3 regions of the Mucilaginibacter inviolabilis genome follow, and region 2 is predicted to be linked to each of the others. Evidence: riboswitches for the same ligand, from Rfam matches in the RefSeq annotation. Region 2 holds a riboswitch; each other region holds the start of a gene.

Region 1 (4,291 bases), on a different contig from region 2:
ACCCCATGACGACCACGACCCACGTTATGTGAATCCATAGTTTTGGTGAGATACCAATAGCTATATGCGTTAAACCGGTTCACCAGTTTTTGCCCCTGGTAGCTTTGATAAGTCGATGCACGGTAATCATCCGTTTTATCATCGCTTTCCTCTTGTTGGGTTATGGAATAAGTTTTATATCCACGGTAGGAGAGCAGAGCTATACTTCTGGCCGCTTTAAGCCCTTTTTGGCCACCATCTGGCGTATTGGCATAAAAAGTACGGTCGGTAGTAATAGCCAAACGCTGCGACTCATTAAATGCGATACCCCATGGAGAATGACGCGCATTTGTAGCTATCAGGATCAGGTTTTTGATCCGTTCAGGTTCTATAATAGCCCACTCAACTGCCTGTTGACCGCCAAGTGAACCACCTATCAAAATATGTATATTATTGATTTGTAAATGATCAGCGAGTAACTGATGTGCTTTTACGATATCCCTAATAGTAAATTGCGGAAACGCTTGATAATAAGGCTGCCCACTTACCGGGTTTACACTTAGTGGATTGCTTGTACCATAAGGCGAACCCAGGATATTGGCACACACAATAAAATGCTCTTCGGGATTAAAAAGGAACCCGGTACCTACCAAACCTTTCCACCAGTCAAATACATCGGCATTGGCGGTAAGGGCATGACAGATCCAGATCACGTTGTCTTTCGCCTTATTCAGTCTGCCATAGGTATGAAAACCAATTTCCAGATCCTGTATTTCCTGGCCCGATTCGAATTCAAATGCTTCTGTGTACTTAAATATTTCTGTATTCATCCTTTTGTTTTGTTATTCGGGTGGTTTCAAATCTTTGGTTCAGACTTAAAACCATCCCTTATAACTTTACTATATCACTTAAAAAAAACTATACTAACTCTGCGGCAAGCTGCTCTACTTTGGCAAATGCCTGTTCAAAATCGGCCTTGATATCATCAATATGTTCAATGCCTACTGATACCCTTAACGATGTTGGTGTTACACCAGCAGATAACTGTTCTTCGTCAGAAAGCTGCTGATGCGTTGTAGCAGATGGTTGAATGATCAGCGTTTTGGCATCACCCAAATTGGCCAGATGGCTTACCAGTTGAAGGCTGTCGATAAAATGACTTGCCTGTTGTTTATCGCCCTTAATCTCAAATGACAACACCGCTCCAAAACCATTTTTTAAATATTTTTTTGCCAACGCATGATACGGTGACGATTGCAGACCCGGATAACTAACTTTAGCTACCTGCGGATGTTGCTCCAGCCATTTAGCTAATTCCAGCGCATTATCTACATGGCGTTGTACCCGTAATGACAAAGTTTCTAAACCCTGAATATTCAACCAGGCATTAAACGGCGACTGTGAAGGGCCGAAATCACGCAGACCTTCAACACGGGCACGTATAATAAACTGGATGTTACCAAATGGGCCGTCAATACCAAATACATCGGCAAATACCAACCCGTGGTAACCTTCAGATGGTTCTGTAAACTGTGGATATTTACCGTTACCCCAGTTGTAATTACCTCCATCAACTATAACACCTCCAATGCTGGTTCCGTGTCCACCGATCCATTTGGTAGTTGATTCTACCACGATATGTGCACCATGCTCCAATGGGCGAAATAAATAACCTGCGGCGCCAAATGTATTGTCGACAATCAGGGGCAGGTCATGTTTTTTAGCCAATGCTGCTACCTTTTCAAAATCAGCAATGGCAAAACCCGGGTTGCCTACTGTTTCCAGGTAAATGGCTTTGGTTTTATTGTCGATTAAAGCTTCTAGATTTTCAGCAGTATCATCTTTTGCAAAACGAACATCGATACCTAAACGCTTAAAAGCTACTTTAAACTGATTATAGGTTCCGCCGTACAGGAAAGGAGAGGTCACAAAGTTATCACCAGCCTGTAATATATTGTTTAAAGCAATGAATTGTGCCGCCTGCCCCGATGCTGTAGCCAAAGCTGCGACACCGCCTTCTAAAGCCGCTACCCGTTTTTCAAAAACATCGGTAGTGGGGTTCATAAGACGCGTGTAGATGTTCCCAAATTCCTTCAGCGCAAAAAGATTAGCACCATGCTCCGCGTTTTTAAATACGTATGAGGTGGTTTGATAAAGTGGTACAGCGCGTGAACCAGTGGTTGGATCGGCTTCCTGGCCGGCGTGTAATTGAAGGGTTTCGAATTTTAAATTGTTGGCAGACATAGTTGTAAGATTGAAATGTGTTTAATTAATTTTTTGACGATTTGATGGATTTTTAACTTGCCGGTAAATGATCTTTACCAGTTGTTGCAACACGTTTGTTTTTCGGGATCGGAAAAAGAGGACGTGTTAAGTCGATCAGCAGCAGCAACACATACACATATTGCTGATATTTGAGCAAATAGATTGTATGTTACCGTTTGAGGTATTAAAAATGTTGTGCTGACTAAATTTAATTAAACTTTTCATGGTTATAAATTTATATTCCCCGGGGTTATTTTCCGGGACAGGAATTGGCACCTTCTCCAATTTTGGAGGGTTGCCAGCGGGTCATTGAGCCTGATCTCTCGCCGCTTCTTTATAAATCAAAACCCGAACTATCGCGGAGAATTGATCAATGGTATCGCTACCAAATATTGTTGCAAATATAGGGTGATATAATTTAAAAAACCAAATTAAATTTTTCTTTGAGGTAAAAGGTGAAAGGTTAAGGGCAAAAAGTTTTATGTGGATGACCATAAAAAAGCCTTTTACCTTTCGCCCTTCACCTTTATCCTTAACTCAAGGCTTGCTTCAAATCTGCGATTAAATCATCAATATGTTCTAAGCCAACAGATACTCTGAGGAGATTTCTTGGAGTCTTGGTATCAGGCCCTTCCACAGTTGCCCGGTGCTCTATCAGGCTTTCAACTCCTCCCAAACTGGTGGCACGAGTAAATAAGCTGAGTTTATTGATGATGTTATGCGTATCGTTTTCATCACCCTTAACAATAAAGGATAACATGCCGCCAAAAGCCAGCATTTGTTCTTTAGCGATGTCATGTTGCGGATGCGATGGCAAACCGGGATATAGCACCCGCTCAACTTTAGGATGTTGCTCTAAAAACTCAGCCAGCAGTTGAGCGTTTTGTACATGGCCTTTAACCCGATAGGGCAATGTTTTAATACTACGAACGAGGTAATAACAATCAGTTGGAGAGGGGATAGCGCCCCCCATTTCCTGTACCTGGCGTATTTTTTGCCACCACTCGCTTTTTTCGGCAGTAATTAATGCGCCACCCATCAGGTCGCTATGGCCGCCAAAATATTTGGTTGCTGAGTGCATCACGATATCTGCTCCTAATGAAAGCGGCTGCTGGCATATCGGAGTAGCAAAGGTATTATCACAAACCACTCTGATACCTTTGGCTTTGGCAATAGCCACTACCTTTTTGATATCAGTTATTTTAAGCAGCGGATTTGATGGAGTCTCCAACCATATCAATCCTGTTTCTGGCCTGATGTGCTGCTGCAACACCTCTGTATCGTTTACATCGATAAAATCAAAAGTTAAAATGCCGGCAAACAGATTTTTAAGCTGGTTACGTAAGCCATGATACATATCATCGGGCGCTATAATGTGCGTCCCCGCGGGCAGCGACTGGAAAATCGACATGCCCGCAGCATTACCCGATGAAAAAGAAGCCGCATCCACACCATTTTCCAGCTTAGCCAATACATTTTCCAACGACCAGCGGTTAGGGTTTGATGACCGGCTATAGATATGCCCGCCCGGGAAATCACCATCAATACCACGTTCAAAAGTGGTAGATAATATAATAGGCTGTATTACAGCTTTTGACGATTCGTCCTTTTTATTCCCCGCATGGATAGCTATAGTTTCAATCTTCATTTGGCCAAATTAAATAAGATTATTTTTATAAGGTGTAGCGGGGGAAATAATTTTTCCGTAATATTTAAAAACCTGCATCATGAAAACACTTTACTTATCCGCTATCATTATTTTAATTTCAATGGCTGGCTGCAAAAAAGATAACATTGCCAATGAAAGCGACTTTAATAAAAGCTATAACATCTGGTTAAGCTTCAAAAGCAACGCACAAAATTCATATCAATATACCACTAGCTCGGGATCTGTTTTCGGTTATGGATCGGAGACTAAAATCAGTGTAATTAATGGTAAAATTGTTTCACGTGATTTTATTTCGACGCAACTTAGGCGAAACGGCACCAGTCAAAAAGATACCATAAAACAATGGCACGAAGACGCTGACCATATCAATACACATTC
Region 2 (4,291 bases):
AATGATTATACCCATCAGTTTGTTCAGGCTTTTAATTATAAAAAACTATTGGATCTGAAACAAAGCCTAGGCCCCGAAGCACTTGACATCTCACCTTCCCGAAATTATTTATTTATAACCGACGATGTGAATAATGTGCTTTATACCAAAAGAATATCATTGAAAACTTTTGCAGTGGATGTTATCAGCGATAAATTACCATCCACCTTTATAAGAGCTGTATCAGATAATGAGTTACTTATTTACGGTGATAAAAATACAGCCAGTGTTCCACCGGTAACTATTGACCGGGGTAGCGACAGGGTTACGTTAGCTAAATACAATATAAACACGCAACAATCAACTTTTGTTGATTTTGTATCTTCGGGTTACGGCCGGATTTCCCGTATTGTCAATAACCATGTATTGGTAACCAATCCTATATTTGAAGATAAAACAGCTTCGCTTATTAATCTGGCCGATCTGTCAAAAGTGAAATATTCATTGGATAATTTTGATTTTACCCGCATAAACGAGTATAGTGCAAACCATATCCTGTATGCTAATAATTTGATTAACACTACCAATGGCTCTATGTCTACCCCGCTGAATCTTGATCAAAATTCCGGTTTAATTGATATTGATAATACTTCGGGCTATGCATTTGTGAGTTCGGCAAAGGAAAATACAGCTAAAGATATATTAACTGCCTTCAGCGTTTATAAAGATGGTTCCCCTGTATATCAATCAGCCTATACCTATGGAGACGGAACTTACCCTCCGGTGATAGCCAATATAAAAGGCGATATCTTAACTTTTTACAGAACCTTCAACTACAGTACCCAGGTACAAATAGACGGGTATTATACCTTAAATTTGAAAACTAAAGAAGTAAAACTTGTTCAGGCCGACGGTAACGGTAATCTGTATGTGGTGAGCGATTATCAGCTACAAGATGGCAGCATTATATCCGTAAGGACCGATGGTGTATATCGTATAACTCCTGCCAATTAATTTTAATCTACTGAAATTAAGACAGATAAATACAAAATTCATTAAAAGAATAAAATATTCTACTAAATCTATAGGATTTATATAAAAACAATTTTATATTTGCAGTGTCAACAACGACAAATAGTTCTTTATCACGCTTATCAAGAAAGACTGAGGGAAAGGCCCAAAGACGTCTTAGCAACCTGTACATCCGCATAATGTAAAAGGTGCTAATTCCTGCTCCGCATAGGAGAAAGATAAATAAGATCTTACCCTTCCATCTTCCATAAGTGATTTATAGTTTTTTTTAAAAAGTCGCGTGACCGAGAGGATAGGTTAAGGTCTGCAAAACCTTCTACGGCAGTTCGAATCTGCCCGCGACGTCAAATTTTCTCCCTTACTTTTATACTATTTATCGCCCTGAGATAAAATCCAGGGACTTTGATGGTGAAATCACATAACATTAAAGATAAAACATGGATGTCTCGGTGATCTCCGTCGAACCATGATGGGCAAGGCTTCTAAGGCCATAAATTCCCAATAATCTACATGGCATACAGCAAGCCTTCGGTTCCCTGCCAAATTTCAAATCGAAAAAAATTGGCTAAATCGTTATTATTTGGTATTCTTGGAATTTATGCACAACCCCGGTGCAGCTGCTTTTATCCTGTATAAACCAAACACTAATGATCGAACACAAACTCAATAACGAGATTCTAAAAACTAAACAACACTTTGAAATTCTTGATGGCTTGCGTGGTATCGCGGCCTTCGCCGTGGTAATTTTCCATTTTATGGAAATAGCCTATTCCGATTACAGTCAAAACTTTATCGGGCATGGTTTCCTTGCAGTCGATTTTTTCTTTTGTCTGTCGGGTTTTGTGATCGGGTATGCTTATGACGACCGTATTGGTAAAATGGGCATTATGGAGTTTTTTAAATCCCGGATCATCAGACTGCACCCTTTAGTTATTTTTGGCTCGGTACTGGGCCTGTTAGCGTTTCTTTTTGATCCTTTTGGCGGTCACCCGGAGCTGTACAGCGCAAGCAGGCTAATCCTGTTATTTTTAATGTCTATACTGCTTATTCCCTTCCCGGTAATGCCAGATCGTTATTTTAACCAATTCGGCTTTAACGCTCCGGCATGGTCGCTATTTTGGGAGTATATAGCCAATATTGTTTATGCTTTTGTCCTTTGCCGTGTTAATAAACGGGTATTGCTTGTGTTAGCGATATTGGCGGCAGTAGGTCTTTGTTTTGTGGCTTCTCATTCCGGAAACCTGATGGGCGGCTGGGGTAAGGGCAACTTTTGGGATGGCGGCGCCCGCATCAGCTATTCGTTTTTAGCCGGCTTATTGGTATATCGCTTTAACTGGATCATCAAAAACAAACTGGGCTTTTTAGGACTGGCGGCGCTGCTGGCTTTAGCTTTCCTGATGCCTTTCTCTACTAAATGGAACTGGCTTTCCGAAACCCTGGTAGTGCTCTTTTACTTCCCGCTATTAATAGCCTTAGGTGCAGGCGCAGCCTTAACCCAGGGGATAAAGAAATTGTGCGTATTCTGCGGAAAAATATCATACCCATTGTATATGACCCATTACTCGGTAATGTGGATGTTTGGGAAGTATTACGCTGCTCACAAACCGGGGCCTGGCCAATTGGGATTAATTATCCCGGTTTCGGCCATATTGCTGGTTGGAATAGCTTACCTGGTGATGGTGATCTATGATATACCGGTACGCAGATATCTGACAGCTAAAAGGAAGCAGGCTTAGATACTAACCATGTCCTCAACTTTCCATATACTTATAACAAACGACAGCCCGGCTCCTTTTTTAAGGATGCCGGGCTGTTTGATTTAAAGCAACAGGAGAGCCAAAAACCACTCGCTCAGTAGGCAATCAATTAACTATTAACTACTTATAACCTTATTATAAAATATAGAATGCCGCCTGTTTTTGCTGCTGGTTGTTCGTCACCATATCGGTCACTTGTGGCATTTCGTCTTTCAGCATTTGTTTCAGATCCTGCTCAATTTTCCGGCTGATGGCGGTGGTAGGAGTATCTGTCGGCATATTTTCAAATGGATCTTGCAAATGGATAGCCATTTTTTCGATCAGGAAAAATGCCGACGAAATAGCGATCACCAGCGGCACCTGTAATATGCCAAAAGACTCCATCAGGCTAAAAGGTAACAGTAGTACAAAAAACAATACTAGCCAGTGTATATACACGCTATATGTAGCCGGGAATACGGTATTCTTGATCCGCTCGCATCCACCCATGGAGTTCATAAAACTGGTCAGGGTGCCATCCATAGTTACCTGCTGGTACTCGTTAACCCAACCCAGTTTGTACAAAGTGCGCAAATCATGCCCTTGTAACTCATTTAAAGCCAGCGGCACATGATCTACATTACGAATATTCCGGACATCATCATCGCTTAAAAACGCCTCCAGGTTTTGTTTAGCATCTTGTTTACGCAGGTGGCGGCTCAAACTGTAGCACCAGGCTATCTGCCGTTTTACAATCCGTTCTTTGAGCGCCCACTTCTCGTCGCCGTCAATACTGCTGTCAACAAAGGTGAGTACCTGGCGGGTAATCGTACGGCAATCATTCACAATGCCGCCCCACAAAATACGGGCCTCCCACCAACGACCGTATGCCTGATTTGACCGGAAAGCCAGTAACAGGGATATAATAGTACCCAATATGGTAGGTACCGTTAAGGGGATGGAAACTTCTCTCAAGTCATAGTACTGATGCACCAGGTAAATAGCCGAGGCATAAATGGCCACCATGATGAGTTCTTTTTTTATTTTTCCGAATACATAGGTAACCGGGATGTTTTCTTTTAGTAGCATGATATTTAATAATTTAGGGGTTAATTACTCTTGTTCTGTTAATTCTGGCTCCTTGGCAATGAGGTTTACTATTATGCCATCTGTTTCTGTGTTGTCAAGCACCCGTTTGCCGCATTTTTCAATCAGCACTTCGGGGTCAATGCTATTTTTAAAAAGTAACTGATAGTTATCGTGCGGTGGCACAATGGCATCCACGTTATGTGCATCCAGGTAGTTATTAAAAACCGCCACGGTACTGCCATAAAAAATATCGATATGGATACGGTTGATCAGGTGACTGAAGTCTTTTTCAAGATCGCGGCAGCGGATATAAAAATTATCAGGGATCTGCCTGTACTCAGTTGAACGACGCGACAGCATCAGCAGTTCGCCTATGTTATCAGTAATCTTCAGCATGTGTACCAGCCTGATATCTACTTTTTGCGGATAGTATTGCTGAGCTATGGTTGGTATAC
Region 3 (4,291 bases), on a different contig from region 2:
GGTACCAGGCTACGGTATTCGCCACTTATTTTACCATCGTCTTCAATTTTAGCTACTAAAGCCGCATCATAGGTATTCATTTTTATGTAAACAGAATCTTTGCCTATTGCTTTCACATGGAAATTATCACGGCGCGAACCATTGATCAGCGTAAATACGGCGTGTTCGGCATCTTTACCTTTTAGTTCAAAATTAAAGGGTACCTGCGATTCACTTACTGTAAATACACCTCGCCAAACACCTTCTTTAATAAATTTGGAGGGAGGATTTTTATCCGCAGCTAACGTTGCGCCGCTGATCAGCAAACCTAATGACAGGCATTTTGCTTTAGTTAAATAATTGTGAATGTTCATATTTTTATAAAATTTAGTTATTGGAAGTTTTACTATGATAATTGCCGGATTTGAGATTTGGGCACAACAATCCCATGGCCCTGTTAAAGACCGGAAAAAGCACACAAAAAAATTTTAGCTGTTAATGCTTAAAACCAAAAGGCAAACTGAATACTGCAACATCGCAAGGCTGATGCTGGTCGCACATAAGATTGTAGATACTTTAATGTTTTCATGACAATAGTTAATTTATATTTCTAAAAAAATTTCAGAAAAAAGTTTAGCACTTATTTCAAGCTGAAAAGTTGCTGAAGATCATCGAGACTTCCTCTCCCTTCGTCTTTATAAATCAACTAATTAATGGTGGGGTTAATTAGAATGCTGTAAAGATAATAACAATTTTTATAATTACAAGTAAATCTATAGATTTAGTATAATATTTTTAGTTTAGTTCAATTTTTAATATAATCAACATCCTGGACTGTACAGCACACGCCTGTTTTACCACCATAGCAAAGCAACGCACTTAGTACAGCCAGGATGTTGATCTTATTTCAGGATCAATTTCCGGGATGAACTGTGCGAATTAACAATACTGGTAACAACAGAAAAGGATGCCACCATTCTGTATGTGAGCGTTAGTGAGAGAATTCATTTTCAGATTCATGGTATTTGTTGTATAAGCCGGACGCAAAATAGGTGGTTTAGATAACCTTCAGTTTTGCTATCCATTTAACAGCTCAGTTGGTGGCGATTGATCTGTTAAACTATATTAATTTAAGTATTACGCTTTTTTATTTTACCGGGATACTAAACTCAACCTCCTCGGGCGGCAAACATTGCTTATCGCTGCATACCATATAATTTACGGTACCATTAACCGATGCCTGCCCGCTTTTAAGCTTTATTTTTTGTTGAAACGTAACCGACTGTTCAAAGTACTGCACATTCATGCTAAAGGCTTTTTCATACTTATTTACTGCTTTAGGCTCTGAGGTATTGCCATTTAGTATATAATTATCGCTTTTGGTAAATTTAAAAGAAGTACTTATCGGTCCGCCATCGGCAAGATGTTGTGAGTAAATATGCCAGCCTTTATCAATGGTTGCCTTTATAAATACAATAGCTTGCTCGTTATCGATCTTCTTTGCCCCGTACGACCATTTTACAGGTGCCAGGATCTGTGCATAAGAAACCGTGCTGATGATATATGTTAAGAATACTAGTAATAGTTTTTTCATTCGGGGTAATGTGCTGAAGATGTAGGTTTATTTTATTGCTGAACGCTTCAATTGTTAGCAACAACAATGCATATCTGCATGATAGGCACTGATTAAGGTTTGATAGGTTTTCATTTATAGCCAGGTTATAATTTTTCAGTTATCAATTTGTATTCTATAAAACTTACCGGGGACAGAGCTGTAGAGATATTTATATAAACCTGTAGCTTCTTATCTTTCCCCTTTAGCAGGAGCAGGAATTAGCACCTTTTACATCTTATAAATTTTGTACAGGTTGCCAAGACTTCATGGGGCCTTTCCCTCCGTCTTATCTCGATAAGTATTAAAGAACTGATGTGGCAAATATATAATTAAATCTATAAATCCTATAGATTTAATATATTTTATTTCTTATCATTGCAAAGCAGGTAGCCATTGATTAAACAGCTCCTCATCAATCATTCTTTAAGATAATTATTTACCATCAAAAAAATGCCCGATCAAAAACCAAAACAAACAGCCCTTGGCGATGTAGCTGCCAGACAGTTAGCAGTAGCAACACGTACCGTTCCGCAATTGTCAACCATTACACCACGATGGTTAACACATTTATTAAACTGGATCCCTGTTGAATCTGGCGTTTACCGGTTAAATAAGGTTGTTGATGCCAACAATGTAGAGGTTGATTGCTCATCGCGTGATGAACGCGAGCTTCCATCAACTTTTGTTGACTATGAAGAAAATCCACGTGAGTATAACCTAAGCGCTGTTAACACGGTGCTGGATGTACATACACGTGTTTCTGACCTGTACAGCAAACCTTATAATCAGATCAGCGAGCAACTGCGCCTTACTATTGAAATAGTTAAGGAAAGACAAGAGAGCGAACTGATCAACAATCCTGAATATGGTTTACTGAGCAGTATTGCCCCATCTCAAAAAATTAAAACAAGGCTCGGCCCTCCTACTCCCGATGATCTGGATGAACTGATAACCAAAGTTTGGAAAGAACCAGGATTTTTCTTGCTGCATCCACTGGCCATTGCGGCGTTTGGTCGCGAATGTACCCGCCGGGGCGTACCGCCGCCAACAGTATCGCTTTTTGGCTCGCAATTTATTACCTGGAGAGGTATACCGCTTATTCCATCTGATAAATTACCTATTGTCAATAATAAATCGAAGATCATTCTTCTACGTACTGGCGAAAGCAGGCAGGGTGTGGTAGGGCTTTACCAGCCAGGTCTTCCCGGAGAACAATCGCCCGGTTTATCCGTGCGTTTTATGGGTATCAACAATAAAGCCATCGCTTCTTATCTGGTTTCGCTTTATTGCTCCCTGGCTGTTTTAGTTGATGATGCCATTGCTGTTTTAGAAGATGTTGATTTAGGTAACTATCATGAGTATAAATATTAATCCAGACAATATACCCAGCGCACAGGAACTGGAACAGTTGGCCAATCAGCTTTTTAAAGCCGGTCCAACAGGTTTCTTCAGTCATTCTCCGGCATTTACCCCGCAAAGTCAGTCCCTTTTGGGCGAGCTGCCTGATATTAATTCCTTTGAAGCTCCTGCTGCCCCTAATCAATCTATTCCGCCCAGTACCATTGGTGGGGGCGGAATTTCGCCATCAGCCATAAACCAGGGAAATGCCGTAAATCTGAAAGATCCGCAAACCAGCTTTACCGATCCTAATTTAAATGGTAGTCAACAAACTTCACCCTCTGCGCCTGCGTACAGCTCGCCTGCTTTTGGAGGGCAGTTACCGGCACAACAGGGATTTAATTATGATTCTTATTTAGAGAAAACAGACCTGATCTCCCATAATCCAACAAAGCAGCAATTTCCTATCGAACAGTTATCTGTAGTTCCAGACAACCTGCTACAGCTTCCTTATCAACAGGATCAGCATTTTGAAACTGAATTGCGAAAAGTGCTTGATGGAATAAACACTTCCAGTCCCGGTATTTCCGTTCCTTTTAACGGGGCACCGTTAGCACCGGAAATACCATTCTACTTTTTAAATGGCAACCATGGTTTACCGAGCGTAAAACCCACGGCTGATAAAGCATCAAAAGCGGGGATCAGTAATATTATAGATCTCCCTTTTGATGTAAATATTATCCGGCGCGATTTCCCGATATTACAGGAACGCGTTAATGGCAAACAATTGGTATGGCTTGATAATGCTGCCACTACGCAAAAGCCCAAACAGGTAATTGACCGCATCAGCTATTTTTATGAGCACGAAAACTCCAATATCCATCGTGCCGCCCATGAACTTGCGGCAAGGGCCACTGATGCCTATGAAGGCGCCCGCAGAAAAGTACAGGCCTTCCTGAACGCAGCCTCCATAAATGAGATCATTTTTGTACGGGGGGCCACAGAAGCCATAAACCTGGTAGCCAAAAGCTGGGGCGAGCAAAATCTGCAACCCGGTGACGAAATTGTAGTAAGCCACCTGGAACATCATGCCAACATTGTTCCGTGGCAGCAACTGGCAGTAAAAAAGGGTTTGAAACTAAAAGTTATTCCGGTTGATGATGATGGGCAGATATTGCTCGACGAATACGTAAAACTGCTTGGCCCTAAAACTAAACTGGTTTCATTTACACAGGTATCAAATGCTTTGGGTACCGTTACCCCCGCCGCACAGATCATACAACTGGCGCATCTGGCAGGGGCCAGGGTTTTGGTCGACGGAGCTCAATCGGTATCGCATATGCCAGTTAATGTACAGGC

The links. Region 2 has a riboswitch for S-adenosylmethionine ahead of G7092_RS24775 (acyltransferase family protein). Riboswitches for the same ligand answer to the same signal wherever they lie in the genome.
Region 1: it holds a riboswitch for S-adenosylmethionine, as region 2 does, so the genes downstream of both, G7092_RS03885 (O-acetylhomoserine aminocarboxypropyltransferase/cysteine synthase family protein) here and G7092_RS24775 (acyltransferase family protein) in region 2, are expected to answer to the same signal.
Region 3: it holds a riboswitch for S-adenosylmethionine, as region 2 does, so the genes downstream of both, G7092_RS08040 (protein-disulfide reductase DsbD N-terminal domain-containing protein) here and G7092_RS24775 (acyltransferase family protein) in region 2, are expected to answer to the same signal.

What each region holds. Positions count from the first base shown of each region.
Region 1 is NZ_JAANAT010000001.1:986,991-991,281, reverse strand. It holds gene G7092_RS03890 (homoserine O-acetyltransferase family protein) at 1-809, opposite strand, end outside; gene G7092_RS03885 (O-acetylhomoserine aminocarboxypropyltransferase/cysteine synthase family protein) at 898-2,223, opposite strand; SAM riboswitch class I at 2,477-2,587, opposite strand; gene G7092_RS03880 (trans-sulfuration enzyme family protein) at 2,777-3,892, opposite strand; gene G7092_RS03875 (hypothetical protein) at 3,972-4,291, shown strand, end outside.
Region 2 is NZ_JAANAT010000004.1:287,333-291,623, reverse strand. It holds gene G7092_RS24780 (hypothetical protein) at 1-993, shown strand, start outside; SAM riboswitch class I at 1,128-1,236, shown strand; gene G7092_RS24775 (acyltransferase family protein) at 1,659-2,747, shown strand; gene G7092_RS24770 (bestrophin family protein) at 2,904-3,836, opposite strand; gene G7092_RS24765 (hypothetical protein) at 3,861-4,291, opposite strand, start outside.
Region 3 is NZ_JAANAT010000001.1:2,002,601-2,006,891, forward strand. It holds gene G7092_RS08035 (peroxiredoxin family protein) at 1-353, opposite strand, end outside; SAM riboswitch class I at 579-683, opposite strand; gene G7092_RS08040 (protein-disulfide reductase DsbD N-terminal domain-containing protein) at 1,127-1,573, opposite strand; SAM riboswitch class I at 1,781-1,895, opposite strand; gene G7092_RS08045 (family 2A encapsulin nanocompartment shell protein) at 2,045-2,965, shown strand; gene G7092_RS08050 (family 2A encapsulin nanocompartment cargo protein cysteine desulfurase) at 2,949-4,291, shown strand, end outside.